4 regions of the Synechococcus sp. MU1651 genome follow, and region 4 is predicted to be linked to each of the others. Evidence: predicted binding sites of a transcription regulator. Region 4 holds the regulator's gene; each other region holds the start of a gene.
What was found. The regulator NtcA, encoded in region 4, controls nitrogen genes in cyanobacteria. The targets are predictions, from matches to a motif close to GTANCNNNNGNTAC.

Region 1 (8,047 bases), on a different contig from region 4:
CGTGCCAGCTCTGGCCCGCCGGGAGGCGGACCGCCTGGGCTGGCGGGTGCTGATGCCCGTTTGAATTCTTTGATCAGGGTTAAATCGTTGCGCTAGCTACAGGCCGATCGGTCCTTTCAGGTGAAGGTACTGGTTCCTTTGAACTGAAGGTCACGGCATTGCCCACGCTCATCTCGGCTTCTCCGACCACCCCTGCATCGCGGGTCGAGCCAGTCAAGATTGCGGCGCGACCAAACCGTGATCGTTTGGTTGCAACGATTGAGCAGCTGGCCAGTATTGGTGCCAAGCCCGATGGGAGCGTCTGTCGACGCGGGTTCTCGCCGGAGGATGTGCAGGGCCGTGAGTTGCTGGCCCACTGGATGAAGCAGCTCGGCATGCAGGTGCGTGTTGATGCCGCTGGCAACTTGATCGGACGTCTGGAAGGCCTGGATCCCCACCGCCCCGCGTTGGTGACCGGGTCGCACCTCGACACGGTTCCAACCGGTGGACGTTTTGATGGGGCCCTGGGGGTGTTGGCCGGTCTGGAAGCCTGCCGCGCTCTTCAAGACCAGGGCCTGCGCCTGCGGCACGGCATCGAGTTGATCGCCTTTGCCGACGAGGAGTCGACCATGGTGGGCTGCAAGGGCTTGGCGGGCACGGCCTCCGACGACCCGGAGAGTTATGCCACCAGCAATGGTCAGCCGATTCAGGACAACCTGGCGCGCATCGGCGGCCATTGGCCCTCCCTGGCCTCGGCGCGACGCTCCGATGAGGCCTATGCCGCTTTCCTGGAGTTGCATGTTGAGCAAGGCGGTGTTCTCGAGCAACGCGGCGATGCCATCGGTGTTGTTGAGGGAGTTGTTGGTCAGCGTCGATTCAGCATCAATGTGAAGGGCCAGGCCAACCACGCCGGCACCACACCAATGGGGTTGCGGCAGGACGCTCTCGTGGCGGCTTCGCGGATTGTTCTTGCCGTTGAGGCCATGGCCTCCCGTCATCCCGGAGATCCTGTGGCGACGGTGGGCCGACTGGAGGTTTGGCCCAATGCCGCCAACGTTGTTCCTGGTGCTGTCGCCCTGACGGTTGACCTTAGGGATGTGGATCCGGCCGTTCTCGATCAATTGGTGGAGGAGTTGATGCAGCAGGTGGAGAACATCGGTGCTGAAACGGGCTGTCCGATCGCGGTGGACCCCCAGTTCAGTGTTGATCCCACCCCTGCTGATGCTGTGGTGATGGCCACGATCGCGGAGGCCGCGGCCGATCTCGGCTTGTCTCACAGCCATCTCCCCAGTCGCGCCAGCCACGACGCGCAGGAGGTTGGCCGCCGTTGGCCGATGGGCATGATTTTTGTGCCCAGCCGGGGCGGCCTGAGTCATTCCGCTGCAGAGTTCACCAGTGACGAGCAGTGCTGGGCGGGGACCGCGGTGCTGCTGGAAACGTTGCTGCGGCTCGACCGTCAGCTGCCGTGACTTTTTCGATCCTGGCCCGGGACCCCAGCAACGGTCGCTTTGGTGTTGCTGTGGCCACTTTTCATCTGGCCGTTGGATCCACCGTGCCTCACATCCGCGCCGGGGTTGGTGCCGTCGCCACCCAGGCTCACACCAATCCGTATCTGGGGATTTGTGGCCTTGAGCGCCTGGAGCAGAGTTCGGATGCCGAGAGCGTTCTCACCAGCCTTCTTGCGGATGATCAGCACCGTGACCGGCGTCAGTTTCACCTGATCGATCTTGACGGTCGTACGGCCTGTTGGACGGGGCAGGATTGCGGCCCTTGGGCAGGGCATCGCCATCAGCGTGATCTTTCTGTTGCCGGCAATTGCTTGGTGGATGAGGGCGTGCTGGCAGCCATGGAGCAGGCCTTTCTCACCAGCGACCCCAGCTTGAAACTGGGCCGCCGCCTGATGCTGGCTCTGCTGGCCGGGGAAGCGGCCGGCGGTGACCATCGTTCTCCCTTCTGCACGTCAGCGGCGGTGCAGGTGAGCGGCGAAGCGGCTTTCCCTCTGTTGGATCTGCGCGTTGATTTTCACGAGCGCGCCGTGGAGCAGTTGATGGAGGTGTATGAGCGCAGTCAGGCCCTCTGGGCCCAGGAGTGGAGGGATGAACTGTCTGAGTTGCCGATGCTCAACCGTTTGGTGGCTTGAGCATTCACCATCGGTCACGCCACTAAAAAAGCCCTGCAACACAGCCGTGTGCAGGGCTTTCAGGGAATTCATTTCCGGAGTGTTCAGCTGGGGACGGATGCCTCCCACTCCACGTTCAGGCCGGCCTGACGTGCATCAGTGATCAAGTCATCGATGCAGTCCATGCCAAAGGCAGCCTGCCCAGACAGTAGGGCATCCCATTCCTGAGACGGAAAGTGGGTCTGCAGCCAGAACACGCCGTGCACGCTGGAGGGATTCACCTGCACGAGGCCTTGGTCGAGGCGAGAAGCGATGAGATCCAACGTCGTTGCTGAAGCTGGGTCTATTACGCCTCAGTTCTCGGAACTGGAATGTTCGAGTTGCTACGGATTGAGAAGTTGGCCTAGCGCGTGTAGGCCACGCCGCGGTAAACGAGCTGCACCGGAGTGCGGTGGTTGTTGATCTGGCGGGCTTGGTACACGTTGCGGCGGTAAACGAGCTGCACCCCGGGCTTGCCCTGAGTGGCGTTGTTTTGCTGGTACTGATGCCCGCGATAGAGAAGGGTGGTCATTGGATGGTCCTCGAAGCAAGCTCAGGTCCCCGTTCCATGGCCTGAGGCGAAGTGCGCTTCGCGCGATGCGAAGTGAACGATCGGTAGCTGTTGCTACAGAAATATTGAAACTCTTGCAGATCCCGCGGTGGTGTTCAGGTTGATACCTCTTCAGAAAAGTTTTTGGTTTTGTTTATTTTTGTGCGTAGGAATTAGTGGGTTTGGCTGATCTCAATCAGTTGATCGAGCACAGCATTGAAGAAGTTTCGGCCTTGTTCCTGAAGCGTGGTGCCCAGCCTGCGCCAGTCCCGGATCAGGCGATCGGGCCCTTCAGCTCCAAGGGCGCTCACCACGTAGTCGTGGTCATTGGCGACCCAGCGCTCAAGCGCATCACCGTCGATCTCGAGGTGGCATTGCAGGCCAATGGCGTGGGCTCCGATCCGAAACACCTGTTCGGCGCAATGCAGTGAAGAACCCAGCAGGGTTGCATCAGTCGGGAGGTGGATGCGATCACCATGCCAATGCAGCACCAGGCTGCTGCTTGGTTGCCCCTTGAGCAGGGCCTCGTTACTTGGGTCCGCGACCCAGTGAATCGCGCTGAGCCCCAGTTCCTTCAGCTGCTGCGGCGGTGCTCCCACCTGCAGCGGTTGCACGCTGCCCCCTGCAGCCACAGCCAGGAGCTGTGCCCCGAGGCAGATGCCTAGCACCGGTCGGCGTTGCTGGTGCCAGGCCCTTAACCAGTCCAGTTCCTGCAGCAACCAGTCCATGCCCGGTTGGTCGCGATCGTTCACGCTCATCGGACCACCGAGCACAAGGGCGATGCTGTTGGCACACGCCCTGGGGTCCGGCAGTGGGTCGCCCCGGTCAGGCCGCAGGATCTCGAGTGTCAGGCCCCGCTGCCGCGCCAGCTCTCCCACCAGTGCGGCGTCTTCGTGGTCCACGTGTTGGACCACCAGCAGCGTGGGGCTCAAAGCAGCAGGTAGCGCTGGGCGAGGGGCAGCACCTCGGCGGGCTCGCAGGTGAGCAGTTCACCGTCGGCGAACACCTCATAGGTCTGCGGGTCCACGCTCACCTTGGGCAGCGCTGAATTCAGCTTGAGGGCGCTCTTGCCCACGCTGCGGGTGTCCTTCACCGCCATGCAGGTGCGCTCCAGCCCCAGCTGACGTTGGATGTCGGCATCCATGGCCGCTTCGCTCACGAAGGTGAGACAACTGGGAGCAAGCGCCTTGCCGAAGGCGCCGAACATCGGCCGGCCGTGCACCGGGCCTGGGGTGGGAATCGAGGCGTTGGCGTCGCCCATCTGGGCCCAGACGATCGAACCGCCTTTCACCACCAGTTCCGGGCGAATGCCGAAGAAGCCCGGCTTCCAAAGAACTAAATCGGCGAGCTTGCCGGTTTCGATCGACCCCACTTCGCTGCTGATGCCGTGGGCCAACGCTGGGTTGATCGTCACCTTGGCGATGTAACGCTTCAGCCGGTGGTTGTCGTTGCGTGCGGAGTCTTCTGGCAATGCACCACGCTGCACCTTCATCTTGTGGGCGGTCTGGAAGGTGCGGGTGATCACCTCCCCCACGCGGCCCATGGCCTGGGAGTCGCTGGCAATGATTGAGAAGGCGCCCAGGTCGTGAAGGATGTCTTCGGCGGCGATCGTTTCGCGCCGGATCCGTGATTCGGCGAAGGCCACGTCCTCAGGGATTTTCGGATCGAGGTGGTGGCACACCATCAGCATGTCGAGGTGTTCCTCGAGCGTGTTGCGGGTGTAGGGCCGGGTGGGGTTGGTGCTGCTGGGCAGCACGTTGGCCTCGCCGCAGATCTTGATGATGTCCGGGGCATGGCCACCTCCGGCGCCTTCGGTGTGGAAGGTGTGAATCGTGCGTCCCTTGATGGCGGCGATCGTGTCTTCCACGAAGCCGGCTTCGTTCAAAGTGTCGGTGTGGATGCACACCTGCACATCCATCCGATCGGCCACCGACAGGCAGGCATCGATGGTGGCGGGGGTGGTGCCCCAGTCTTCGTGCAGCTTCAGGCCGCAGGCGCCGGCGCGCACCTGTTCTTCCAGGGCTTCCGGGGTGCTGGCATTGCCTTTGCCGAAGAAGCCGAGGTTCACCGGCAGGCCTTCAGCGGCCTGGAGCATCCGCCCGATGTGGAAGGCGCCGGGGGTGCAGGTGGTGGCGTTGGTGCCTGTGGCTGGGCCGGTGCCGCCGCCCATCAGGGTGGTGACGCCGCTGGCCAGGGCCGTTTCGATCTGCTGGGGGCAGATGAAGTGGATGTGGGTGTCGATGCCACCGGCCGTGAGGATGTGTCCTTCCCCGGCGATGGCTTCGGTGCCGGGGCCCACCACGATCGTCACCCCTTCCTGGGTGTCGGGGTTGCCGGCTTTGCCGATCCCGACGATGCGGCCGTCCTTGAGGCCGACATCGGCTTTGACGATGCCCCACCAGTCGAGGATCAGGGCATTGGTGATCACCGTGTCGACGGCGCCCTCGGCGCGAGGGGTCTGGGACTGGCCCATGCCGTCGCGGATCACCTTGCCTCCGCCGAACTTCACCTCATCGCCGTAGACGGTGTAGTCCTTCTCGACTTCAAGGATCAGATCGGTGTCGGCCAGGCGAACCCGGTCGCCGGTGGTGGGTCCGTAGGTCTGGGCGTAGGCCTGGCGGGAGATGCGGTAGGGCATGGGTCAGGCGTCGAGAGGTCCGTTGATCTGGCCGTTGAAGCCGATGACGCGTCGCGCACCGGCGAAGGGAATCAGGTTCACGTCGCGGCTGTCGCCAGGTTCGAAGCGGATGGCGGTGCCGGCGGGGATGTCGAGCCGTTGACCGCGGGCTGCGGCCCGGTCGAACTGCAGGGCGGCATTGGCTTCGGCGAAATGGAAATGGGAGCCCACCTGCACCGGCCGATCGCCACTGTTGGAGACACTCACCGTGGTGACGGGACGGCCTGCATTCAGTTCCAGTTCACCCGGTTCTGGGAGCAGTTCGCCTGGAATGAGAGGTGCCATGGGTTCTGCCTCAGCGAATCGGGTCGTGCAGGGTGACGAGCTTGGTGCCATCGGGGAAGACGGCCTCGATCTGCACCTCATGGACAAGCTCGGGCACGCCTTCCATCACCTGGTCCTGACGCAGCCAGGTGGTGCCTTCCTGCATCAGCTCTGCCACGCTCTTGCCGTCACGGGCGCCTTCCAGCACCAGAAAACTGAGCCAGGCCACCGCTTCGGGGTGGTTGAGCTTCAGGCCACGGTTCAAGCGCCGCTCAGCAAGCAGTGCCGCGGTCACGATCAGGAGCTTGTCCTTTTCCTGGGGACTGAGATGCATGGCGAAGCTCGGTCTTCTTCAGTGTGTCTCCGCTGCAGCCTCGAAAGCGTTCACAGTGGACGTTTGTCGGCGCAGAGGCTGTTCCTGCAGGGGCCAGACCCTGGGGATGCGAGGCCGTGCCAGCCCCCGGATCGTTCGCGTTCGCTCCCAGATCCGGCTGAACCAGAAGCGGGCATCACGGCTCGACTCACCGGAATAGCGAGCAATCAGGCCCTGATTCAGGGCGCCGCAGCGCATTTTGCCCGTCAGGCCTTCGCGGTCGGCCCGCGCTCCCTCCAGCAGTGCTGCTGTTGTTTCGGCACCCATGGCCATCGGTGCGGCCCAAACCAGTGTTCCGAACACCGGTTCGCCTCCCAGTCCATGCGGGCTGTCCAGGCTGGCGCCGCCGAGCTCCACCCGATCCGCCAGCTCCCAGGTTGGGCTGTTGCCTCCGAGGCGCTGAATGGTGAGGCTCGAGCGCCACCGTCCCTGCTGCAGGGTTTCGCCGGCGGCGGTTCGGCCCAGGCGCACAATCTCTGCACTTAGAAAGGAGGCGTCCTGGGGCAGGGTCACCGTAAGCTGCTGCTCGAACAGGGCATCGGCGTACAGCACCAGTTCCTGCGGTAGCCATTCGAAGTCACTGCCGCTGGCCAGTGAGCAGCGCACCTGTTGATGGGCAAAGCAGCCCTCGGGTTGCAGGCGGCTACGGCCGATCGACCCGTAAACCTTCTGCGCCGCCACGCTGGTGATCAGGCCCCGGCTGTTGGTCTCAAGCTTGAAGTCCAGGCTGAGTTGATCGCCGCCCACCAGGCCTCCGGCGGTGTGCAGCACCGGCAGCTCGCAGCGTCCGTCTTCACCGCGTTCACTGCGAAGCAGCTTGAACGGAGCCGTGCAGCCCGCCTGGTGTTTGGTGCTGCCGTTGGTGGCATGAAACTGCAGCTCGCAGCGGCCGTGCCAGGGATCGAGACGTTGCATGGCCTCACGCTCCGCTGCCACCGGCTTCAACTCTGTAGCAATGCACACCAAAGCGCTGCTGATTGATCGGCACGCTTTCGTTGTGGAACTGGACAGGAGCTGCTGGTGACGGATGCGGTGGTCGTGCTCGAGCAGCGCCTGCAGAACAGCAGTGCCACGGCCACCCTGCAGTTGCCGTTAACGGCCGAAGAGCGCACGGTGCTGCGGGGCCGTCGAACCACCTCCTGCGGTCGTCCGGTGCTGCTGCAGTTGCCCCGCGAGGGTTCTCTCCAGCCCGGTGATCTGCTGGGGGATCAGTCCGGGTCGACCGTTGTGGAGGTGGCGGCAGCGCCGGAGGCGTTGCTGCGGGTGCAGGGATCGCATCCCCTGGAGCTGTTGCAGGCGGCTTATCACCTGGGCAATCGCCATGTCGCCCTGGAGCTGCATGAGCAGGAGCTGTTGCTGCCGGAGGATTCCGTTCTCGCCACGATGCTGGAAGGGCGTGGCTTGACGGTGAGCCGATGTCTGCAGCCGTTTGCCCCTGAAGGCGGTGCCTACGGAGGTCATCAGCACGGATGACTTCGCTTGCGTTGCTGCAACTGGTCAGCCCGGCCCTGCCCGTGGGTGCCTTCAGCTATTCAGAGGGGCTGGAGGTGTTGATTCAGGCCGGCTCCATCGCCGATGAGCAGGCCATCCAGGCTTGGTTGGAGGCTGAACTGCAACGGGGCGCGGTGCGGCTGGAGGCCGCGGCATTGAGGCCTCTGGCGGAGGCCCTTGTGGGTTGGTCCACCCAGGCCGATGCGGCGGCCAAGGGGCGCCTGATCGATCTGGATGGTTGGCTGTTGGCCACCCGCGAGGCCGCGGAGCTGCGAGCCCAGCAGCGTCAGATGGGGATGTCGCTGCTGCAGTTGATGTCAGACATGGGTCAGGACCTGCCTGAACCGGTTGCCCTGAGTTGGCCGGCGGCCTGGGCCTGGGCCGCTGTGGGCTTGTCGGTTCCAGGGGGAGACATGGTGGAGGGATACCTCTACGGCTGGGTTGCCAATCAGCTCAGTGCCTCGGTGCGGCTGCTGCCGTTGGGGCCCTCCCGAGCGCAGGTGCTGCAACAGCGGCTGCTGCCGCTGATTGCCTCCCAAGCGCAGCTGCTCCAGG
Region 2 (6,454 bases), on a different contig from region 4:
TGCCGCCGGAGAGATAACAACCCACTGGCACATCGGCCACCATGCGCAGCTCTACCGCCTCCAGCAAGGCCGCACGAACGGCAGCGATGTGCTCTGCCTCAGTGCGGCTGGAGTCCCGCTGATCCTTGCGCGGAAAGTCGACGTCCCAGTAGGTCGACTCCGACACCTCCAGATGCCCATTCACCCGTTGCACCTTCAGCACATGGCCGGGCTTCACCTGATGCACCCCTGCAAAGGCTGTGGTGCCGGGAACCATGGTCTGCATCAACTGGTGGAACAGACCCTCCGAGGTAAAACGTCGCTCCACCGCCGGATGGGCGAACAGCACCTTCAATTCAGAACCGAACACCAGACCCTCAGGCGTCATCGCCCAGTACTGCGGTTTGATGCCGAAGCGATCCCGCACCAGGTAGAGGCAGTCTTCGGACCGATCAAACAAGGCGAAAGCGAACTCACCGCGCAACAGGGGCAGCGTCGCGTCCAAGCCCTGGCGTTGATACAGCCGCAGCAGGATCTCGGAATCGCTCTTGCTGCTGAAGCGCACACCCTGGGCGGTGAGGTCAGCCCTGATCCGCTGGAAGTCGTAGAACTCACCGTTATGAGCCATCAGCACCTCACCGTCATCGGTGAGGAAGGGCTGCCGGGCCCGTGACTCATTCAGGTCAATGATCGAAAGGCGGGCATGGCAGAAGCCGACGCCGGCCTGATCGAGCACCTCAACGCCGAAGCCATCGGGCCCGCGATGGGCCTGAATCGCCGCCATGTTGACCAGCAGCTGGCGGTCCACCGTCTGTTGACGGTCTGCGTTGAAAACACCTCCGATTCCGCACATCAGCCCGCCTCAGATCACATCCATCACGCGTTCGGCCCGATCCACCATGCAGGTGAGCAGGGCCATCCGCAGGAACACGGCTCCCCTGGCCTGGCTGAAATACCAGTTGTGGGGCGTGTCATCCAGGCAGGTGCTGAGTTCCGCTCCCCGCGCCAAGGGATGGAGCACGATCGCTTCCGGTTTGAACGGCATGTCGCAGGTGAGGCGGAATCCTCCGCCGTGTACTTCATAGGAGTCGCCGACCCAGGCAATGGCATTGATGTAAACGACATCCAAGTCGGGCACTTCAGCCTGAAGATCCGTGCTGGAGCGCACCTTCATGCCACAAGCTTCAAGCTCCTCCAACTGTCCTGGGTCGAACAGCGGCTGATCCGGCTCCAACTCGGGGGCGTGAATCACCACCACCTCGTCCACGGTCTGCGGGAATTTGGCCAGGATCCTCAACAGGGAGCGAACCGTTCGCATCCGCGAAGGGATTCCGACAATCCCAATGCGAATCCGATCAGCGGGTGCCACTTCAGCTTCAGCGAGCTTGGGGCGCCACTTGAAGATCGTGTACAGATCGGCCATCGCCTGGGTGGGATGCTCATCGATCCCATTTCCAGCGTTGATGATCGGGATCCGAAGGGTGGACGTCATCGCGTAAACGGCACCGGGATCGCTGTCCCGAAGCACCACACAATCGCCGTAGTTGTTGAACATATGGGCGACATCTTCGAGAGACTCGCCCTTGGCGATCCCTGTGGTGGCCCTGTCGGTGATGTTGATGGAAGTACCGCCGAGTCGGTGCCAAGCACTGTCAAAAGACAGCCGCGTGCGCGTGCTCGGTTCGTAAAACGCGTTGATCAGAATCTTGCCGGTGAGCGGCGTGTTGTGACGGCAATAGCGATCTGGATTGCTCTCAAATTTCGCCGCCAGCCGAAACACCTGCAACAAAACCTCGGGGCGAAACGGTTGGATCGACACCACGTGCTGATCCACCAAATCCTTCAAAGGCTCAACGTCTTCAGCAATGGCAGCCAGCAGCTCCTGGGGTTGGTTCTGCCCGTAGACATCGGGCCCCATCGGCTCAAACCGAATCTGAACCGAAGACGCGTCCACAACTGCTGTTTTGGCCTGTGCCATAGCGGGATCGGATCAACACTCTGTTTGCCAAACCGAGTGCTAAAGCCAGGAACTACATCTTTCACCGGTAACAACAACCACACTGCTTCGTCCACGAAGAAGCAGCTTCTTAAGCAAAGATCCGGAAAGGATTGTGCTGGGGTGGACGGCTAAAGGAGACATCACCAAACCCGGCCATTGCGCCACTCCACCCACCAAATCAGCAGCAACACGAGCACCGACAGCACCAGGGCGAACTGACTGGCCACCAGCAAAAACTGAAAGCCGGACAGACCAACAAGGCCGGCCATCAAAGGAAGCGTTTGGATCATCCCTCCTCCTGCAACAAGGTGAAGTCGAAGCGTTCCGGCCAGAACCGACTGCCCATCAGCATCACAATCGCCGACACGGCCGCCGAAAACACAGCAGCGCAGTAAGGCGCGATCAGCACATAGGCGAGCAGGCCCACAACGCTGCCGGCGAGCATGGCCGCAATGGCAGCCGTACGGTTGGCTGTACGCCAGTACAAACCGCAGGCCACCGGCCAGACCGTGGATGCCACCAGGGCACCGGTGAAAAACAGCACCGACGCAAGCGAATCCAGCCGTGGCCAGGACAACGCCAGGGTGACGACGGCCAGTCCCACCACCATGAGCCGCGCCGCCTGCTTGAGCTGCAGGTCGCTGGCCTGAGGTTGCAACAGGCGGAAGTACACATCCTCCGCCAACAGATCGGCGGTGGATGCCAACAAGGAATCGAGGGTGGAGGTGAGTGAGGCAAACACCACCACAAACACCAAGGCCGCGCCGCCGGCCCCGAGCAGATCGGCTGCCATCACGGGGAACACCATGTTCACCTGCTCGAGGGGCAACTCACGGGCCAGGGCCACCAGGCCAATGGAGCCCGTCACCATCGGCACACTCATCCAGGCGATTCCACCCAACACGAAGGAGGTCATCACCACCGAGCGCCGACTGGCGAAAACCCGGGACCACCAGATGTTGTTGTGAAAGACCTCGCCCATCGAAAAGAGGGCGGAATTCCAGGCAATCAACAAGCCCGCCGGCAGCAGCAAATCAAGCCGATCGGGATGCCGGGCCACCAAAGAGGCATGCACCTCAGGCATCGGGAATTGACGGAAGGCGAGCACCGCCACCACCGCCAGCAGGACCATGATCAACAGCGACTGGATGAAATCGGTGCCGATCACGGCCCGCATCCCGCCGAACAGGGTGTAGACGGTGGCGACACCGATCACCACCACCATTCCCACGTGGTAATCAAAGCCTGAAAGCGCCTGCAGCAGCAGGCCAGCACCCATCGCCTGGGTCATCAGAAAGCCCAGGGTGTAGATCGCGGTGATCACCATGAACACCCACCAGGCCAGACGCCCGTAGCGCAGGCGAATGAAGTCGCCGCTGGTGCGCCCGTTGGGCATCAACTGCTTGATCCGCGAGGCCAGGGGGGCGAACAGAATCAGGCCAAGCCCGGCCAGGGCATAGCTGAACATGCCCCAGAGGCCGGTTTTGTAGCCGAATTCAGGGGCGAGCAGGGTGGTGTTGCCGGTGACCCAGGAGGCCATCAACGTGGCCGTGCTCAGGGCAAGCCCGATGTTGCGCCCCGCCAGCATGTAGTCATCAGCATTGCCTTGACCGCGCCGGCCCCAGGCAATCCCCAGCGCCACCCAGAGAACAGAGAACAGCACCACCAACGCCCAGGCGATCCCGGGCTGAAGGAAGGGAACCGAGTCAGCGGGCATCCGTCGACCCCCTGCGGTTCCAATACAAGTGTCCGCGCAGAATCATCACCACCGTCGCCGCAGTCACAACGGCACCAAGGGCAAAGATCAGACGCGCCCAGAGCAATTCATCCAAGGCGAAGAGCGTTTGAACTCCAGAAACAGATAAGCAAAGGAGGCACCCTGCCCTTGGCCCCATGGCCTCGATTCAGGTGCCTACGGATACCCAAACAACAGGTGACCAGCGCCTGGTCGCCTGAAATTGCGGAATGTGTAGCAACCACCACCCGAAGGGGGTTGGGGCGACGCCTTGGATACGCCTCGCTTGTGCGATCAGGATGTTCACCGACTACAAACCGACGGTCGGATTCGACGAATATTTCTGCGGTGAAACGGCCACACCACGCGCCGATCTGGCCCCACTACTGGCATCACTGGGGCAGATGGGATTGCCTGAGCTCAACCGCAGCCATGCCTCAGCCAGCCAGCTGCTGCGTCGCCTCGGCGCCACCTTCCGCCTCAACGATTCCGGGCTCAAAGGCAGCGAACGAATCCTCCCCTTCGATCCCTTGCCCCGGCTGATCGGCCGCAGCGACTGGATGACCCTGGAGCGGGGACTGCTGCAACGCCTGGAAGCCATCGACTGCTTCCTCGCTGACATCTATGGCCCCCAGCAGATCCTCAACGACGGTGTGATCCCACGGGAAGACGTGGAAAGTTCCTCCGGTTGGCGACCTCAGATGCAGGGCATCAGCCTGCCCCTCAACCGCTGGTGCCACATCTCCGGGCTCGACCTGATCCGCGACGGCAAGGGCACCTGGCGGGTGCTGGAAGACAACCTGCGCTGTCCTTCAGGGGTGGCCTACTTCCTCGAGAACCGTCGGGTGATGAAACGGTTGTTCTCTGGCCTGTTCGAAGGACGTGCCGTTCAACCGATCGACGACTATCCCTCCCATCTGCTGCGCACCCTTCAAGACCTGGCGCCCTGGAGTGACACCCCCCGCGTGGCGATCCTGACGCCCGGGGTGTTCAACAGCGCCTATTTCGAACACAGCTACCTGGCCCAAGAAATGGGCATTCACCTGGTTGAGGGGCGCGATCTGGTGTGCGAAGGCGGACGGGTGTGGATGCGCAGCACCAATGGCCTGGAACCCGTGGATGTGATCTACCGCCGCATCGACGATGATTTTCTTGACCCCACTGTGTTCCGTAAGGACTCGATGCTGGGGGTGCCGGGCCTGATCGAAGTGCTACGGCAAGGACGGGTCGCCATCGCCAACGCCCCTGGCACCGGCATCGCCGACGACAAGCTGATCTATGCCCACGTGCCGGCGATGATCCGCTACTACCTCGATGAGGAGCCGATCATCGAGAACGTTCCCACCTACCTCTGTGCCCGGCCAGACGATCAGCGCTATGTGCTCGAACACCTAGAGCAACTGGTGGTGAAGTCGGTGGCGGAAGCTGGGGGCTACGGAATGCTGATCGGCCCCCAGGCCAGCCGATCGGAGCTGGCGGACTTCGACACGAAGATCCGTGCGAATCCCCGCAACTTCATCGCGCAGCCCACGCTGCAACTCTCCACAGTGCCGTCCCTCAGTGACGGAGAGCTCTACCCCTGCCACGTGGATCTGCGCCCCTATGTGCTGCGCGGCGCAAGCAGCTGGGTGAGTCCAGGGGGGCTGACGCGCGTGGCCCTCAAGCGGGGCTCGCTGGTGGTGAATTCGTCCCAGGGGGGCGGCTGCAAGGACACCTGGATCGTCGACGATCAAACGATGGCAGCACCGCAAGCCCAGGAGGCTGTGCCGTGCTGAGCCGCGTTGCCGATTCGCTCTACTGGATCAACCGCTATCTAGAACGCGCCGAAAACATCTCGCGCTTTCTGGAAGTGAGTGAAGCGATGGCATTGGACTGTCCTCCGGGCAGCGCCGAACCGTGGCTGCCGCTGGTGGAGGTGACGGGGGATCGCCACCGCTTCGATACGGCCTACCCCGGTGCCACGCCCAAACAAGTGGTGCGCTTCCTGCTGCTGGACCGCAGCAATCCCAACAGCATCGTGAGTTGCATTGCGATGGCGCGGGAAAACGCACGGCAGATCAGGGATGTGATCACCACGGAGATGTGGGAGCAGATCAATGATCTGCACTGGAGCCTGCAGGACGACGAAGACATCTGGCGGGAACCGGTGCAGGAGCAACTGCGGATCATCCGCCGCGGCTGCCAGCTCGTGTACGGGATCACCGACACCACTTTGAGCCGTGATCTGAGTTGGCTGTTTAGTCAGCTGGGACGTCTAATCGAACGGGCCGATAAAACCTCCCGCATCCTCGACGTCAAATACTTCCTGCTGCTGCCCTCCCCTGAGGAGGTGGGCGGCGTGCTGGATGAACTGCAATGGATCACCCTGCTGCGCACAGCGGGGGCTTATCAGATGTACCGGCAGAGCATGCAGCACGCGATCAGCCCTGCCTCCGTGGCCCGCTTTTTGCTGCTGGACCCCATCTTTCCTCGCTCGGTGAGGTACTGCCTGCAGGGCATCAGCGACACGTTGCAACAGATTCAGCAGCAGCCAAACCAATACACCCCGGATGACCTCGACTGCTTGCGCGGACAACTCCTGGCCCGCTGGAGCTATGTGCGGATCGACAACCTGATCGAAGCCGGTCTGCATGAAGCCATTGACCAGCTTCAGCAGGACCTCAACCAACTCCACAACCTGATTCAGACCCGCTACTTCACCAGCGCCGACCTCCATTCCACCCCCACCGATCCCGCATGCG
Region 3 (8,047 bases), on a different contig from region 4:
CTGGGGCTTCGGCGCCGAGCTGTGGGTGGCTGCCATCAAGGCCGGGATCTCGGCGCTGTTGTAGACGCGGAATTCCCGCACCAGAGACGCGCCCTCCTCACGAACCGCCTGGTTCAGAACGACGGAACCATCGGGATCGGAGATCGAACGGTGGAATGTGCCAGGAGGGATGCGAAGGATGTCACCACCGCTCTCGAGCCGAACGATGTGGAACGGCTGTTCCCAGGCCAGGTTCACCAGGAAGAAGGTTCTGCCGCCACTGGCCGCGAGCAGATTGTCTTCCTGATGAGGATGCAGATAGAACTGCCAGGCTCCGCTCTGCGGGTCGTTGGGGGGCGACACCGCCGGGCCGCTGTGAATCACCAGGTCGCGCGCATTCGAGGTGTCCACGGTTACGTCGAAAAAACGAACCGAAGGGGTGTCGCGGAAGCGCTCGTAGGCCAGCAGTTCAAACATGTCGATGGATCCTGAGGGATCCTTCAGCTGCCCCGTTGTACCGAGGGCATCACGCAAAAACGGTGACGATCACGACGGTTCAGCCCCCCAGATACGCCATTTCCGCATGGGTTGACGCAGCGGCGCCTGGATCACGCTCCTCGCTGTAGCGGTCTTGACGCCGCTGCCAGAGCTGGCGCATGGCCTGCTCAAGCTGAAGCTCCGACGCGAGCGCGGGTTTGAGATCGGTGCCTTCAGCAGAAAACAGGCAGGTGAACGCCTGCCCATCGGCGGTGACACGCAAGCGGTTGCAATCCCCGCAGAACGGCTCACTGATGGAGGCGATCACACCGATGGATCCAGCGCCATCGCCGTAGCGCCAACGCCGGGCCGTGCCACCCCGCGGTCGACCCAAAGGCTCCAGGGGCCAACGGGCATGAATGTGCTCCACCATCTGCGCCGCCGGCAGCACCTGGTCCAGCGTCCACTGGTTGCGGTTGCCCACATCCATGTATTCGATCAAACGCAGCTCCATCCCCTGCTGCCGGGCCAAAGCGGCCAAAGGCACCAGCTGATCGTCATTGATCCCCCGTTGGATCACGGCATTGAGCTTGAGCCCACCGCGTGAGGGGTCAAAGCCAGCGGCGCAGGCCGCCGCGATGCCGTCCTGCACCTGGCGCACCAGGCGTTCCCCAGCCACGGCACCACCCTGGAGGCCAGCCATGCGCGCCGCTGCTTCCCCTTCCGCCGCATCCAGGCTGATGGTGATGCGATCCAGCCCTGCGGCACGCAACGCCCGCGCCATCGGTTCCGACAACAGCACCCCATTGCTGGTGAGCGCTACAGCATGCAAACCGGCCATCGGATCCGAACGATCCCGCCGGGCCTGCGCCACCGCCTCCAGCAAAGGCAACAAACGCCGGCTCAACAACGGCTCTCCACCGGTGAGCCGCAACGTTTGTGCCCCCAGGCGCGTGGCCACACGAATCACGCGAATCTGCTGCTCAAGGGTGAGCAGGCCAGGGGGCTCCTCCACATCCGGACAGCAGTACGGACAGGCGAGATTGCAACGGGCCGTGAGCGACAACCGCAGCACCCCGATGGGCCGGTTGAGGCGGTCTGCAAGCGGCAGCGACGTGCTCATCCCTCCAACGCTGCCAGATCTGCAGGGCAGTTGGCATTCACCAACGCCTCCGCAGGCAAGCGCACCGCCTGATGGGGAACGCAGGTCAACCAGTCCATCCAGCGCAACTCTCCGCGTTGCAGTTGCTGATCAAGGCAGGAGCGGAAGGGAGAACCGGAGGGGATCACCGCCAGCAACGGCTGCAGCCGTTGCCCGTCATGGGCCACCGCTGCTTGCTCCGGGGCACGATTCCAGGCTGCGATCAGCTGCTGGACAACGGCCGTGCGCAAACGCGGCATGTCCACCGGCAGCACCAACAAGGCCTCTCCAGGCTGAGACGGCAACAGCCTGGCCAGCGCCTGCAGGGGGCCATTCCAGGGAGGGGGTTCCAGCAGCACGGAACATCCGGGCCGGTGGGCCAGCAGCTCTGCGTGCACGGGATGACGACTCAACACCTGCAACGGATGACCGAGCGGCAACAGCTGGTCGACCAGGGCCGTGAGCCAGACACCACCGGAGGGGTGCGGCAAGAGGGCCTTGTCACGCCCCATGCGACGGCTGCTTCCGCCACTGAGCACACAAACCCGCAAGCCTTGATTCACATCGTCGACCAACAATCTGCACCAGCAAAGTCCAACAACCCACAAAAGTCGCAACCGCTACCAAACCGCTGCGGCACAAGATCACCTGATCCGATCAATCAGCCCCATTGATGTTTGCCCGGAAACACAAAAACACAAATCGGTAACCAATCCAACCAAACAAGGGGTCGGCGAATTGATTAACTGCGCGAGTTAAACGGATTCTCTTTTCGACCGTTTTGCCATCCCCGGGCACCTTTCCTTTTGAAGCCCGAGGTTCCTTCTCTTCTCCTCAATGCTTGGCGACCTTTGGTCGTTCCAGGGCAGGTACCGAACCCTTCACCTGACCTGGATCGCCTTCTTCCTGACCTTCGTGGTCTGGTTCAACCTGGCCCCTCTAGCCACCACCGTGAAAGCGGACCTGGGTCTGACCGTTGGTCAGATCCGCACAGTGGCCATCTGCAACGTGGCCCTCACCATTCCGGCGCGCGTGCTGATCGGCATGCTGCTGGACAAATTCGGACCCCGGATCACCTACTCCTCGATCCTGGTGTTCTCGGCGATTCCCTGCCTGCTGTTTGCGTCCGCTCAGGACTTCAACCAGCTGGTGGTGGCCCGTCTGCTGCTCTCCATCGTTGGCGCCGGCTTCGTGATCGGCATACGCATGGTGGCCGAGTGGTTCCCGCCCAAGGAAATCGGCCTGGCTGAAGGCATCTATGGCGGCTGGGGCAACTTCGGCTCCGCCTTCTCCGCCCTCTCCATGGTGGCCCTCGCTGGCTTCCTCTCCTTCTCCGGCGGCTTCGAACTGCCCACTGGTGCTGTTCTGAACTGGCGCGGTGCCATCGCTCTGACCGGCATCGTCTCGGCCGTCTACGGCTGCTTCTACTTCTTCAACGTCACCGACACCCCCCCCGGCAAGACGTATCAGCGCCCTGCGAAAACCGCAGGTCTGGAAGTCACCTCGATGCGCGACTTCTGGGGTCTTCTGGGCATGAACGTGCCCTTCGCAGCCATCCTCTGCGTGCTCTGCTGGCGCCTGTCCAAGGTGGGCTTCCTCACCGCAAGCACCTATCCGCTGGCCCTCGGCGCCGTCGCAGTCTGGTTTGCCTTCCAGACCTGGGGAATCATCCGCACCAACCGCGACCTGATCCTCGGCAACAAGGTTTATCCCAAGGAAGATCGCTATGAGTTCCGCCAGGTGGCGATCCTCGAGCTCACCTACATCGTGAACTTCGGCTCCGAACTGGCCGTGGTTTCGATGCTGCCCACCTTCTTTGAAACCACCTTCGATCTGCCGAAGGCCACCGCCGGAATCCTGGCGTCCTGCTTCGCTTTCGTGAACCTGGTCGCCCGCCCTGCTGGTGGTCTGATCTCCGACCGCGTCGGCAGCCGCAAGAACACCATGGGCTTCCTCACTGCCGGTCTCGGCGTGGGCTACCTGGTGATGAGCATGATCAAGCCCGGCACCTTCACCGGCACCACCGGCATTGCCGTTGCCGTGGTGATCACCATGCTCGCCTCCTTCTTCGTGCAGTCCGGTGAAGGCGCCACCTTCGCGCTGGTGCCCCTGGTCAAGCGTCGCGTCACCGGTCAGGTGGCCGGCCTGGTGGGTGCCTACGGCAACGTTGGTGCTGTGACCTACCTGACCATCTTCAGCCTCCTGCCGATGTGGATGGGCGGCGGCGGCGAACCCACCCCCGAGGTGATCGCGGCTTCCAACAGTGCCTTCTTCCAGATCCTGGGCGTGGCCGGTCTGATCGTGGCCTTCTTCTGCTTCTTCTTCCTAAAGGAGCCCAAGGGGTCCTTCGCAGACCTGCACGAAGGCGAAACCGCCTGATCCATCTCCCTCCGCAGCACCCTGTCGCTGCATAACGACCCGGAGCTTCGGCTCCGGGTTTTGTTCTTTTTTTGGTTCCTGCATGACCAACTCACCCCGCAGCGTGCGCAGCCAGTGCCCCTACTGCGGCGTGGGTTGTGGCTTGGAGCTTTTGCCTCCTGCCGTGAAGGGTGAGGCCGTGAAAAGGGATGCCGAGGGCAACCCGATGTGGACCGCCCGCGGCGACCGCGAACACCCCTCCAGCCTTGGCCAGGTCTGCATCAAGGGCGCCACCGTCGGCGAAACCCTGGCCCCAGGCCGCCTGCGCCAACCCCTGTTCCGCCCAACCCTTGAGGACGACTTCGCGCCGATCAGCTGGGACGACGCCCTCAACAAAATCACCGGCCAGATCCAGGCGAGCGTGGCCCGGCGCGGCAACGCCGATGGCATTGCCATGTATGGCTCCGGTCAGTTCCACACCGAGGATTACTACCTCGCCCAGAAGCTGCTCAAAGGCGCCCTGGGCACCAACAATTTCGACGCCAACTCGCGGCTGTGCATGAGCTCAGCGGTGGCGGGCTACACCCGCAGCCTGGGCTCCGATGGTCCCCCCTGCAGCTATGAAGACCTCGACCACTGCACAGTGGCGTTTCTGATCGGCACCAACACGGCCGAATGCCACCCGGTGCTGTTCCAGCGGCTGCTGAAGCGGAAACGCAAAAACCCCGGCAGCGTGAAGATCGTGGTGGTGGATCCACGCCGCACCGACACCGCCAAGGCCGCCGATCTCCACCTTCCGATTGCACCGGGCAGCGACCTGGCCCTGCTGCACGGCATTGCCCACCTGGTGCTGCGCGAAAACGGCCAGGATCCGGCCTTCATCGACGACCACACCGAGAATTACGACGCCTTTTTTGACGTCGCCGCCCGATGGACCCCAAGGCGGGTGGCCCTGTTCTGCAACATCCCCGAAAAACGCCTGCGGGAAGTGGCGGCTCTGTTCCACCGGCGCGAGAAGGTGCTCAGCCTCTGGTCGATGGGAGTGAACCAACGCCGTGAAGGAACGGCCGTGGTGCAGGGGTTGATCAATCTGCATCTGCTCACCGGCCAGATCGGCAAGCAAGGAGCGGGCCCGTTTTCCCTCACCGGCCAACCCAACGCCATGGGCGGACGCGAAGCCGGAGGCCTAGCCCACCTGCTGCCGGGCTACCGCCTGGTGGCCAACGCCGAACACCGCGCCGAAGTGGAACAGGCCTGGAAGCTGCCGGCAGGACGAATCAACGCCAAGCCCGGATTGGCGGCCTGGCAGCAGATCGAAGCCATGGAACAGGAGGCGCTGGATCTGTGGTGGGTGGCCGCCACCAACCCCCTGGTGAGCCTCCCGGATCTCGACCGGGTCAAAGCTGCCATGCACAAGTGCCCGCTGGTGGTGGTGAGCGAGGCCTACGCCGACTCGGAAACGTCCCACTACGCCCATCTTCTGTTGCCCGCAGCCCAGTGGAGCGAGAAGGCCGGCGCCATGACGAATTCCGAACGGCGGGTCACTTACTGCCCGGCCTACCGGCGCCGCTTCGGCGAGAGCCGTCCCGACTGGGAGGTGTTTGCCGAGGTGGGCCGGCGCCTGGGCTACAGCGAGCAGTTCGACTTCGAATCAGCGGCTGAGGTTTACGCCGAATTCACGGCTCTCACCCAGGGCAGGCTTTGCGATGTGAGCGGCCTCAGCCATGAGCTGCTGGAAGACGAAGGACCGCAGCAATGGCCCTATCCCAGCGGCAGCAGCCCCACCACAGAAGCCAAACGCCTCTACGAAAACCATCTGTTCGCCACCCCCAACAAACGCGCCCGCTTCAGCACCGATCAACCGCTGGGACTGGCGGAACCCCCCTGCGACACCTATCCGCTGGTGCTCACAGTGGGCCGCTACCTGGGGCAGTGGCACACGATGACCCGCACCGGCAAGGTGGAACGGCTGATGAAACAGCATCCCGAGCCGCTGCTGGAGATTCACCCCGTTGACGCGCAGGAGTTGAAACTGCGCAACGGCGAACTTGCGGCGATCAGCTCACGCCGCGGTCACCTCACCGCCACAGTGAAAGTCACCGATCGGATCCGGCGTGGATCGGTCTTCCTGCCGATGCACTGGGGATTCGCCCAGGAGAAAGCCTGCGAAGCCAACACCCTCATGCACGACGAGGCCTGCCCGGTGTCGAAGCAGCCTGAACTCAAGGCCTGCGCAGTGATCGTGGCTCCCGCCGTCTCGGCGGTGAAGCCCGTTGAACAGCAGAAAGGACGATTGGAGGCCCTGCGCCGGCTGCTCACACCAGCACTTCGCTGAAGGCTGCCTCAAGGTTGTGGTGGTCGTGCCCAGGCCGAACCAACTTGCACAAGGCAAAGCGATCCAGCTCGCTGAGCTGGATCCACTGCTCCAGGGTCAGCACCACACCCCGCACTATGGCCGCCTCCTGCACCACAGCGGGCAGCTCCGCCTGCTGTTGCCAGGGGGCACCACTCACCGGTGGCAGATCCTTGGCCATGCCATCGGCCATGGAACGCGTGCAATCGCGCAGGTGTTGGCGAAGCTGCTCGAGAGCATCAGCCCCATCCGGCCAATCCACCAGGGCTTGACGTTGCTCCTGGGAAAGTTCAAGCCAGTGGTTGAGCTTCAACTTCACCCCACACAGATCCAATTTGCGTCGCACACACAGAGGGATGCAGCGCCAGTTGCCGATGAAGTCCTGTTCAAAGGCAAAGCAATGGCTGGCGGAATTACGGCGGCTGGACATCAACCAAAGCCTTGATCGGTGTCAATGATGACAACGGAAGTCCATGGAAACAGAGATGTTTACCTCGATACAAATGTTGGTCTGTGCGCTTCGCCCTCTCCCTCGGAATGCTGCTGGGAATGTCCCATGGATGGGTCACGGCTGAAGCACTCCAACAGCAGCCCATGCAGGGCTTTGATCCCATAGAAACTGTTAATTCCGCTACACAATTTAACCCGTTTAGTAGTCGTTCACACCAATTTTTTCCATACTGAAGCTCTGTTCAAAGAGTTTCTGCCGTGACCAGCAGCATCTCGTCCGCTTCCGGCCGCAGCCCCATCACCCTGGCCGCCGGTTTCCTGGGTGCCTTCATCGTGGGTTCCCTCGCCGTGCAACTGGTGCGCAGCCAGACGGCTTCCGTTCAGGCCGGTGCAGCTGGCGTGGAGCCGGTGATTGCCGGTCCTGCCGCTCTCTGGGCTCCCTTGGCCGAGCGCGACATCGCCAGTGCCACCGCAGGCGCAACAGCCCAACCCACTGCCGCCATCCAGCCCGCCGTTGAGCCTGTTGTGGGCTCCGAAGCCACCCTCTGGGCTCCCTTCGGCGAGCGCTGATCGCACTGCCCACGTGGCACAGCCCACCAGCCGGCCCGCATAAGGTGCCGGCATGGGGATTCAGCGCCGTCACTTCCTCCAGCGAACGGGCGGCCTGGCCTTGGCCGCCCTGATGCAAGCGCGCCCCGTTGAGGCAGCAGAGGAGGGGTTCTGCATCCCGAATGATCCACTCGAGGCTCTGATGGCGGGGAACCGCCGGTTTGCCGAGGCCTGGCGCCTGGCCGAGCAAAACAACGGAACGACGCCCCGAACGGCGGATCCCGACCCGCGCTGCTTCAACTCCCCCAGGGCGTTGGCCACCAGCCAACATCCCTGGGCCACCGTGCTCACCTGCTCTGATTCACGGGTGTCGCCGAACTGGGTGTTCGACACCACCCCTGGCGAACTGTTCGTGATCCGCAACGCCGGCAACGCCGCATTCACCGAAGCCATTGCCTCCATTGAGTACGGCGTCAGCATTCTCAAAACGCCGCTGCTGATGGTGATGGGACACAGCGGCTGTGGAGCCGTTACGGCGGCGATGGACGCCAACCCGCTGACCCCCTCCCTGGACCGGCTGATCCAACCCATCCGGGAGAACATCAACGGCAGCAACGATCTCGAGGACGCCGTGAGGCGCAACGCCCTCGCCAGCGCCTCCACCTTGATTCAACGCAGCACCGTTCTGGCTGAGGCCAAAGCCAGCGGTGCGCTGAAACTGGTGGTGGGTTGTTTCCAAC
Region 4 (8,047 bases):
ACAGCACTGCTTGAAAATCAGCCGTTGCCGGCCTTGCCTGGCGTCGGCAACATCAGCCAGCTGCTGACGCCCCCCTCTGCGAACAACGCGATGGCAGGGGCCTCGAGCCCAGCCAACGCGGGGCCCCGCAGCCATGGTTGACACGCCTCGCCATGATCACCACAACTCGTCACTCTGACGCTCCCATGGACCGCTTTCGGGTCGATCTGATTGCAGCTACGCCGAACCCGCAGCAATGCGTGTACGCCGCCATGCATCAGGACTACAGCGAAGGATTCGTGGCCGGAGATCGTGCCAACTGGCCCGATGAGCAGCGGGCTGGAGAGATCTGTGTGAAACGCCTGCTGTCTGGAGAGCGCGGCCACTACGGCCCGATGGAGCATGCGCAGATCGTGCTGAACGTGGGCTGGTTCCCGCACTCGGTGATGCAGCAGGCCCGCACCCACCGGGTTGGGGTGAGCTTCGATGTGCAGTCGATGCGTTACACCGGTGAACGCATCTGCCGTGCAGCGGATGGAGCCCTCGACCTGGAAGAGGTGTTCTATCTGCGGCCCATCGGCGAGTACAGCGATCGGCAGGGCAAGAAATACGCCTACACCGAAGCACTACGCCAACAGGATCTTGATCTCTGCCGGAGCGCCGCCGAGCGCTACAGGGATCTGCTCAGGGCGGGCTTCGCCGAGGAGCACGCCCGCGGCATCCTTCCCTTCGACTACCGCCAGCATTTTGTGGTGAGCTTCAGCCTGCGGGCTTTCCTGCACTTCATGGACCTGCGGGCCAAGCTCGATGCCCAGCTGGAGATCCGCCAGCTCTGTGATCTGATGTGGCCCCACATGGTGGAGTGGGCCCCTGAATTTGCAGCCTGGTACGAAAAAAGCAGGCTGCACCGGGCGCGTTTGGCCCCCTAATCAGAGAGAACTAGACCTTGGCCAGCGTCACCCGTTCCGGTTGATGCTGGTATTTGCCTTGTCGATCGCTGTAGGTGGTCGAGCAGGGATCACCCTCAAAAAACAGCAGCTGACAGATGCCCTCATCGGCATAGATGCGGCAGTCAGCACCGGAACTGTTGCTGAACTCAAGGGTGAGGTGACCCTCCCAGCTCGCTTCTGCCGGGGTGGTGTTCACGATGATTCCAAGGCGGGCATAGGTGCTCTTGCCCAAGCAGATCACGGTGATGTTGGGGGGAACCCGCAACTTCTCCAAGGCCACACCCAGGCCATAGGAATGGGCCGGGAGAATGAAATATCGCCCGTCTTCATCCTCATGCAGGGGAGTGGGTTCCAGGTTGGCCGGGTTGAACCGCTTGGGGTTCATCACCGTGCCTGGAACATGCCGGAAGATCAGAAATTCCTGGGGAGAAAGGCGTAGGTCGTAGCCGTAGGAGGAGCAACCAAAACTCAGCACTGGCCGCAGCTTCTGCTCCGGCTCCAGGTGACGGACCAAACCGCTCTGGAATGGCTCGATCATTCCCTGCCCGGCCTGTTCAGTGATCCAGCGATCGCACTTGAGCATCAGAAACCTCGGCGCAACTCCGTGACTTGATCTGCCATCTCCACCACACCGGCGGGGATTGCAGGTCCAGTGATGATCACATCCATCGAAGCGGGCCGCTGCTCAAGCGCTGCAATCACGTCCGCTTCATCCAGGTATCCGAAGGCCACGGCAAGGCCGAGTTCATCCAACACCAGCTGGTCGAGATCTCCCTGGATCAGATGCTGACGGCAGATGGACCAAACCTCAGCCACCGCCTCCGCACCACCGGGATGCCCCGGCGAAGAGAGGCAGAGTGGCACTTCCGGCCGCAGCCAGACGAGGCCTCCGCAGAGCTGCACCCGGCCGGCCGGTCCCTGCTGCACGCCCCCTTTGAGGAACTGACTGATCAGAACACGACTGCCCAAGCCGGCAGCTCGCATGGCCTGGCTGAGAACACTGGCGAAACTGCCTCGATAAGGCGCCGTATGCACTTGCAGCTGCCCTTCGGGAGCCACCAGATGTAGGGGTGGCGGATCAGAAACGGCAGGCAAGGGCCTCAGGCCCGCCCGTTGCAAGGCCTGCTGATCCCGATCCAGGGAATTTTGGAAGGATTGGGGGTCGGCGAGGCTTGTGGTCATCACGAAAGCATCTGTCCGGGCGACCCCGGCAAGACCTTGAATGTAGCGGCGAGATCACATTCCACAAGGGGATCGACACCACCCATGGTGTTTGGACAGGGCGAGAACCAACCGCCTGCGAGGCTTGACGAACTGCACACCACCGATGAGCCAATCCCCTGAGCAACGCACTGATGGCCGTCGCCCGCAGCAGTTGCGACCGTTCTCGGTGACCTGGAATCCCATGGGGTTTGCCTTGAGCTCCCTTGTGGTTCATACCGGCCGAACCGCTGTTCTCTGCAGCGTTTGCTTAGAGGACAAGGTTCCCCGCTGGCGCAAGGGAGAAGGATTGGGATGGCTCAGCGCCGAATACCGGTTGCTGCCCGGATCAACCCCACAGCGGCAATCACGGGAGCTGATGAAACTCTCGGGTCGCACCCAGGAAATTCAGCGACTGATCGGCCGAAGCCTGCGCGCCGTGATCGACATGGAGCGCTTAGGGGAGCGCACCTTGCTGATCGACTGCGACGTGATCCAAGCGGACGCCGGCACCCGGACGGCCTCGATCACCGGGGCTTGGCTCGCCCTGGACCAAGCCTGCCGATCACTGGTGGACCAGGGAGTCCTAGAGCAATCGCCCCTGATCGATCAGGTAGCGGCCGTCTCCGTGGGCTTGGTGGATGGCCAGGCCTTGCTGGATCTGGACTACAGCGAAGACAGCCGAGCCGAGGTGGACCTGAACATTGTGCAGTCCGGCGATGGCCGCCTGCTGGAAATACAGGGAACTGCAGAGGGTGCGCCCTTCAGTCGCAGGCAACTCAATGAGCTGCTGGATCTAGCAGAGCCGGGATTGAGATCCCTGATGCAGGCGCAACGCCAGGCCTTCAACGAGCACAGCAGCGTTACGTAATAACCGCTACATGCCGGCCACCGCCGGCTCCGTAACTTCGCCACACCAGGGGGTTGTCATGACCAGTAGCCGAGGTTTCAGCCGATACGCCCCACAGATGGTGGCTCCAGCTCCCAGCGCAGAGCCCGCCAACCGTTCTCTGCTGGAGATCATCCGGGATCTCGATGGCGCCAGCAGTGAACTGGTGGATCGCAACAAGACCATCTTTTTCCCCGGAGATCCCGCAGAACGGGTGTATCTGATCCGCCGGGGAGCCGTTCGTCTGTCCCGCGTCTACGAATCGGGAGAAGAAATCACCGTGGCCCTGCTCCGCGAGAACAGCCTCTTCGGGGTGCTGTCGCTGCTGACAGGTCAACGGTCCGACCGCTTCTATCACGCTGTGGCCTTCACCCGGGTCGAAATGGTGACGGCACCAGCGACCTCCGTGAAGACCGCCATCGAAGCAGACACCAGCGTTGGCCTGCGCTTGCTTCAGGGTCTCTCCAGCCGGATTCTGCAGACCGAGACGATGATTGAAACCCTCACCCATCGGGACATGTCCTCCCGACTGGTGAGCTTCCTGCTGGTGCTTTGCAGGGACTTCGGCGTGGCAGATGAGCTGGGCATCACCATCGACCTGCGCCTGTCCCATCAAGCCATCGCTGAAGCAATTGGCTCAACACGCGTCACAATCACGCGTCTGCTGGGAGACTTGCGTCAATCCGGTCTGGTTCAGATTGACCGCAAGAAAATCACGGTTCTGGATCCGATCGCGCTGGCCAAACGCTTCAGCTAGGCCTGCCATCGCCCAACTTGTGCAGCCATGAGCGGCTGGGCACTGATACTGGTTCTGTTGGTGCTCGGGGGCGTGCTGTCGACCCTGGGCGACCGCTTGGGCAGCCGCGTCGGCAAAGCGCGACTGAGTTTGTTCAGCATGCGCCCACGGCGCACCGCCGTTTTGATCACGGTGTTGACCGGCAGCCTGATCAGCGCACTCTCACTTGGCCTGATGCTTCTGGTGAGCCGGCAGTTGCGGGTCGGCCTGTTTGAACTGGATGCCCTGCAGGAGAAACTCCAGGACAGCCGTCAACAGCTGGAGGCAGCCGAGCGGGAACGGGACAAGACCCAAACGGAAACCAAACGGATCGCCATTGAGCTCGAGCAATCGCAGCAACGGGCCAACACCCTGCGCCTCCAACTGGCTCCTCTGCAGAAGGAGCTGGCCCAACTCGAAGCCGAACGTGAACGTCTCAGCCAGGACATCGCCTCCCGCGATGCGGACATCCAGCGCACGGAAGCCGAACTCAACAGCGTTCGCAGCCGCATCCGTGCCGGTGAGCAGGAACTCAAACAACTGGAACGCAATCTGGTCGCCTTGCGGCGTGGATCGGTGGTGATCAGCAGCGGACAGACCTTGGCAAGAGCAACGGTTCGACTCGATGCTCCAAGCCAGGCCAAACAGGCTGTCGACAGGCTGTTGCAGGAGGCCAATCTCAACGCCTACGGGAAAGTGCGGCCCGGCGAAGCACCCGAACGCCAGTTGATCCGCGTTCCGCGCAGCGATGTGGAACGCCTGCAAAGCATCATCCGCAAACCGGAGACCTGGGTGATCTCGCTGCGCTCCGCCACCAATGTGCTGCGGGGTGAAACGGCGGTGTACGCCTTCCCCGAGGTGCGTCCCAACCGGCCGGTGACCCAACGCGGAGATGTACTGGCCACCACCACACTGCAACCGGATGAACGCACCTCAGAGGGCATTCGCACACGGCTGAACCTTCTCCTGGCCTCGGCCTATGCCGAAGTGCAGCGGCGGGGATCTCTGACCGAAGGCCTTCAGTTCGATGGATCAGCCCTCTCCCAACTGGTCCAGACCCTGATGGAAGGACCCAGCCAAAGCGTGGTCTTGAAAGTGATTTCCGCAGAGGTCAGTGAAAGTGCCGATCCTGTCGTGGTCACCATTCAGGCCTCCCCATGAAACGGGTGGCCGTCCTCGATCCAGGCCGCTGCAAATGTGGTCTTGTGCTGGCCGATCTTCAGCTCGGCCTCGTGCGCGAAGGGCATGTGCTGGCCCCGGAGGCCGTCGAACCCTGGCTGGAGCGATGGAATCAAGACCAAACTCTCGACCGCATCCTGATCGGCGATGGCACGGGAAGCCGAGCCTGGATCCAGCGACTGGAACGGCTGGGCCATCTCACTGTGGTTCCGGAGCAGGGAACAACCCTGAGGGCGAGACAGCGTTACTGGGCGCTGTGGCCGGCTCGAGGTTGGCGACGGATGCTGCCGGCAGGACTGCGCATTCCACCGGTGGATCTGGATGCTGTTGCAGCTTTGGTGATGCTTGAGGAGCACCTGCAATGCCGCCTGAAATGGCCTGAGCCTGCTCCCACCTTCTCGCTCAGAACCTGGCCCGGACCATGAAGGTGTAATCACCCCCCGGCTCCAGCCTGTAATCAGAACGCACCAGAAACCTCCGCAAGGCATCCTCGATCAGGGCACGTCCCAGGGATGGCTCCACCATCAGTTCACCGCGATCAAAGGCCCAGGAAAACTGCCACTCAAACCCTCCAGCAGAAACTTCACCCTCCACGCACTTGGCTTGAAAACACTGACGGAGCACCCGCAAATGGGCCGTTGTCGCCGGAAGTGCCGGCATCAGTCGACCGACTCCAGGTCATAGCGGAACCCGTTGATCCAGGTTCCAGCGCGCTCAAAGCTCTGGCGCTGAAGACGTTGAATCCCATCCAGAACAGCATCGAGAACTGCGCCAACACAGGGTTGCTCCACCTTGCTGAACGGACCAAGAACATGGGAAACCGTTCGGGCGCGGCGTTCGGCAGGGTTCTCAGCCGGCGCACCAATGCCAATCCGCAGCCTGGGGAACGCCTGGGTCCCGAGATGCTGAATAGTGCTGCGCAAACCGTTGTGCCCGCCGGCACTGCCCTGGGCCCGCAACCGCAAACGACCCAGCGGAAGATCCATATCGTCCACCAGCACCAGCAATTGGTGAGGCTCCAGGCCGAACCAATCGAGAGCCGCACGAATGGCACGACCGCTGTCATTCATGTAGGTCTGAGGCATCAGCAAGCGCAGCCGCTGCTCACCAACCCCTGTATCAGCTGCAAGACCGTGCAACTTGGCTTGCTGACGAAAACTGAACCCAGAGCGCTCACCCAAAAGCTCGAGGGCCATGAACCCGATGTTGTGACGGGTGCCGGCGTATTTCGCACCCGGATTTCCCAGACCCACCACCAGCTTGAGATCAGTGGTCATACCGCTGGAACGACTCAGTCGCTGGGGGGAAGTTCTTCAACCGGCTTCGCAGCCTCACCGGACACTTCCGGTTCAGCCATGGCTTTGTTGATCTCGCGTTCGAATTCCTTGGACGCGGATTGGAAGCCCTTCAGGGTTTTACCAAGAGTCCGACCAAGCTCAGGCAGGCGTTTCGGCCCGAAAACCAACAAGGCAACGGCGCCGATAACCGCCATTTCGGGGAGACCGACGCCGAAGATGTTCATGGGTGCAGATCAGCCGAGACCGTTCCAGTTCACGTTGATGCCCTCGAGGATGAGGGACTTGTTGTACAGCTGAAGAATCACCAGCAGAAACACCAGGAACAGCACCATGAAGATGCCCATCACAGGAGTGGTGCCCCAGCCGGGAACCACCTTGCCGTACTCGGAGTTCAGTGGGCGGAGAAGGTCTCCCAGACGGGTGCGTTGTGCCATGGCGACGCTGGGTCTCGGGTGGTTTGAAGTCTCGATACTGTAGGGGCCGACTCCGGTTCGGGGTTGATCCTGTCGAGAGATGTGATGGAAACGTCGTCCCCAGCCCTGTCCGTCGCCATTGGCGTACTCGCCGTTTTGTTCGGTCTCACCGGATTTGGCGTGTATCAGGCCTTTGGCCCTCCATCAAAAGCACTCGACGACCCGTTCGACGATCACGAGGACTGATCCACCACCAGGGAGACGAGTTCTCCTGGGGTGATCACCACGGCAGAAGCGGCCATTGAGTCGGCTTCCCTACGAACCCTCCACCCCGCTCCGGGAGTCCAGCGACAGCGCGCTGATCCCGAATTGAGCAGCTTCAGCACGCAACCATCGGCATGGCGTTCCAACGCCACCGGCGTGAGTTGTAGCGGCAGCGATGGGAACCATTGATGCTGCTCCGCCGGCAAGTTCGCACACCACCCGGGCTCACGGAAGGCAATGGCCGCCTGCGACACACCAGCATCGCTCCATGAGCCGGCGAACGGCATGAGGGCCAAGCGCTGGCGATGCCACCCCTGATCAGCGCTGGGATCTGGCCAGGTCGGCCCCCGCAGCAGCGAAATGCCAAGTCGGCCTGAAGACCAATCCACACCCTGGGGGCCATCCAGCAACACAGCCATCCCGCCTCCGGGAGCCGCCGACTGCGAGGCGAACCAGGAGATCACAGGCACTTCCCAACGGGCTTGTTCCCGAGTCGTCATCGGTGCAGCGGGTCGTTCGATCACCCCTCCACTGGTGTCGGCAGCGATGCGGACGGCGGGGGTCGCCAGCGGCAGCTCCAGACGCAGCAACTCATGGGTCTGGCGCCAGTCGATACCGCAGATCAGCTCCAGCCAGGGCGTGTCGGCCTTCAGCCGCAGGTCCAGACGCATGCAACTGGCACCGAGCTGGCGCCGCAGCACCAGATGCGCCACCAGGGGGCCCTGGTCGAGCCACTCCAGGGAATCCGTACGGAGCACGCCCAGGGGCTGAGATCGGTAGTCCGCCGCAAGATCCCAGGCATCCCAGAATTCGCCCCGGTCCCGATAGCGCTCCAACTGCAGGGAAGACGACAACTGGTCTCGTCCATCGCGATCCCGCAAAGCCAGCAGTCCGGCCGCGGAGACATCGAGCTCGATCAGACCATTGCCCACACGCCAAGCTCCTGCCCCCAGCGACGTGATGACCACAGCCTGACGGGGCTCAGCCGCGCAGGACGTCAAGCCTGGTTCACGCCGGAGCGGCACCGAACAAATCCCGTGCTGACGCGGTAGCTGCACCCAGGCACCACCACCGGCAGCGGCTTGCTGCGGCAGTGAAGC

Region 1: NCN05_RS04545 (DUF4278 domain-containing protein) is a predicted target of NtcA. The motif match lies at 2,753-2,766, and genes of this name have one in related genera.
Region 2: NCN05_RS04580 (circularly permuted type 2 ATP-grasp protein) is a predicted target of NtcA. The motif match lies at 3,887-3,900, and genes of this name have one in related genera.
Region 3: NCN05_RS04605 (molybdenum cofactor guanylyltransferase) is a predicted target of NtcA. The motif match lies at 2,208-2,221, and genes of this name have one in related genera.

What each region holds. Positions count from the first base shown of each region.
Region 1 covers NZ_JAKUHJ010000003.1:87,192-95,238, reverse strand. Annotated here, with positions in the region: gene asnB (asparagine synthase (glutamine-hydrolyzing)) at 1-64, shown strand, start outside; gene NCN05_RS04560 (Zn-dependent hydrolase) at 159-1,448, shown strand; gene NCN05_RS04555 (DUF1028 domain-containing protein) at 1,445-2,119, shown strand; gene NCN05_RS04550 (hypothetical protein) at 2,203-2,421, opposite strand; gene NCN05_RS04545 (DUF4278 domain-containing protein) at 2,502-2,669, opposite strand; gene NCN05_RS04540 (type 1 glutamine amidotransferase) at 2,861-3,601, opposite strand; gene ureC (urease subunit alpha) at 3,616-5,325, opposite strand; gene NCN05_RS04530 (urease subunit beta) at 5,329-5,649, opposite strand; gene NCN05_RS04525 (urease subunit gamma) at 5,660-5,962, opposite strand; gene NCN05_RS04520 (urease accessory protein UreD) at 5,981-6,916, opposite strand; gene ureE (urease accessory protein UreE) at 7,022-7,474, shown strand; gene NCN05_RS04510 (urease accessory protein UreF) at 7,471-8,047, shown strand, end outside.
Region 2 covers NZ_JAKUHJ010000003.1:96,368-102,821, forward strand. Annotated here, with positions in the region: gene asnB (asparagine synthase (glutamine-hydrolyzing)) at 1-832, opposite strand, end outside; gene NCN05_RS04570 (aspartate/ornithine carbamoyltransferase family protein) at 842-1,957, opposite strand; gene NCN05_RS12505 (hypothetical protein) at 2,119-2,247, opposite strand; gene NCN05_RS04575 (sodium:solute symporter family protein) at 2,265-3,695, opposite strand; gene NCN05_RS04580 (circularly permuted type 2 ATP-grasp protein) at 4,013-5,488, shown strand; gene NCN05_RS04585 (alpha-E domain-containing protein) at 5,482-6,454, shown strand, end outside; gene NCN05_RS04590 (transglutaminase family protein) at 6,450-6,454, shown strand, end outside.
Region 3 covers NZ_JAKUHJ010000003.1:103,740-111,786, forward strand. Annotated here, with positions in the region: gene NCN05_RS04595 (redox protein) at 1-456, opposite strand, end outside; gene NCN05_RS04600 (GTP 3',8-cyclase MoaA) at 536-1,579, opposite strand; gene NCN05_RS04605 (molybdenum cofactor guanylyltransferase) at 1,576-2,172, opposite strand; gene NCN05_RS04610 (NarK family nitrate/nitrite MFS transporter) at 2,435-3,976, shown strand; gene NCN05_RS04615 (nitrate reductase) at 4,059-6,290, shown strand; gene NCN05_RS04620 (nitrate reductase associated protein) at 6,271-6,738, opposite strand; gene NCN05_RS04625 (hypothetical protein) at 7,017-7,328, shown strand; gene NCN05_RS04630 (carbonic anhydrase) at 7,381-8,047, shown strand, end outside.
Region 4 covers NZ_JAKUHJ010000012.1:32,575-40,621, forward strand. Annotated here, with positions in the region: gene NCN05_RS09445 (thioredoxin domain-containing protein) at 1-141, shown strand, start outside; gene thyX (FAD-dependent thymidylate synthase) at 186-908, shown strand; gene dcd (dCTP deaminase) at 919-1,512, opposite strand; gene NCN05_RS09460 (cob(I)yrinic acid a,c-diamide adenosyltransferase) at 1,512-2,111, opposite strand; gene rph (ribonuclease PH) at 2,257-3,000, shown strand; gene ntcA (global nitrogen regulator NtcA) at 3,059-3,775, shown strand; gene NCN05_RS09475 (DUF3084 family protein) at 3,803-4,954, shown strand; gene NCN05_RS09480 (RuvC family protein) at 4,951-5,397, shown strand; gene NCN05_RS09485 (DUF3146 family protein) at 5,375-5,632, opposite strand; gene pth (aminoacyl-tRNA hydrolase) at 5,632-6,249, opposite strand; gene NCN05_RS09495 (TatA/E family twin arginine-targeting protein translocase) at 6,264-6,494, opposite strand; gene psbH (photosystem II reaction center phosphoprotein PsbH) at 6,504-6,704, opposite strand; gene psbN (photosystem II reaction center protein PsbN) at 6,789-6,929, shown strand; gene NCN05_RS09510 (alpha-mannosidase) at 6,917-8,047, opposite strand, start outside.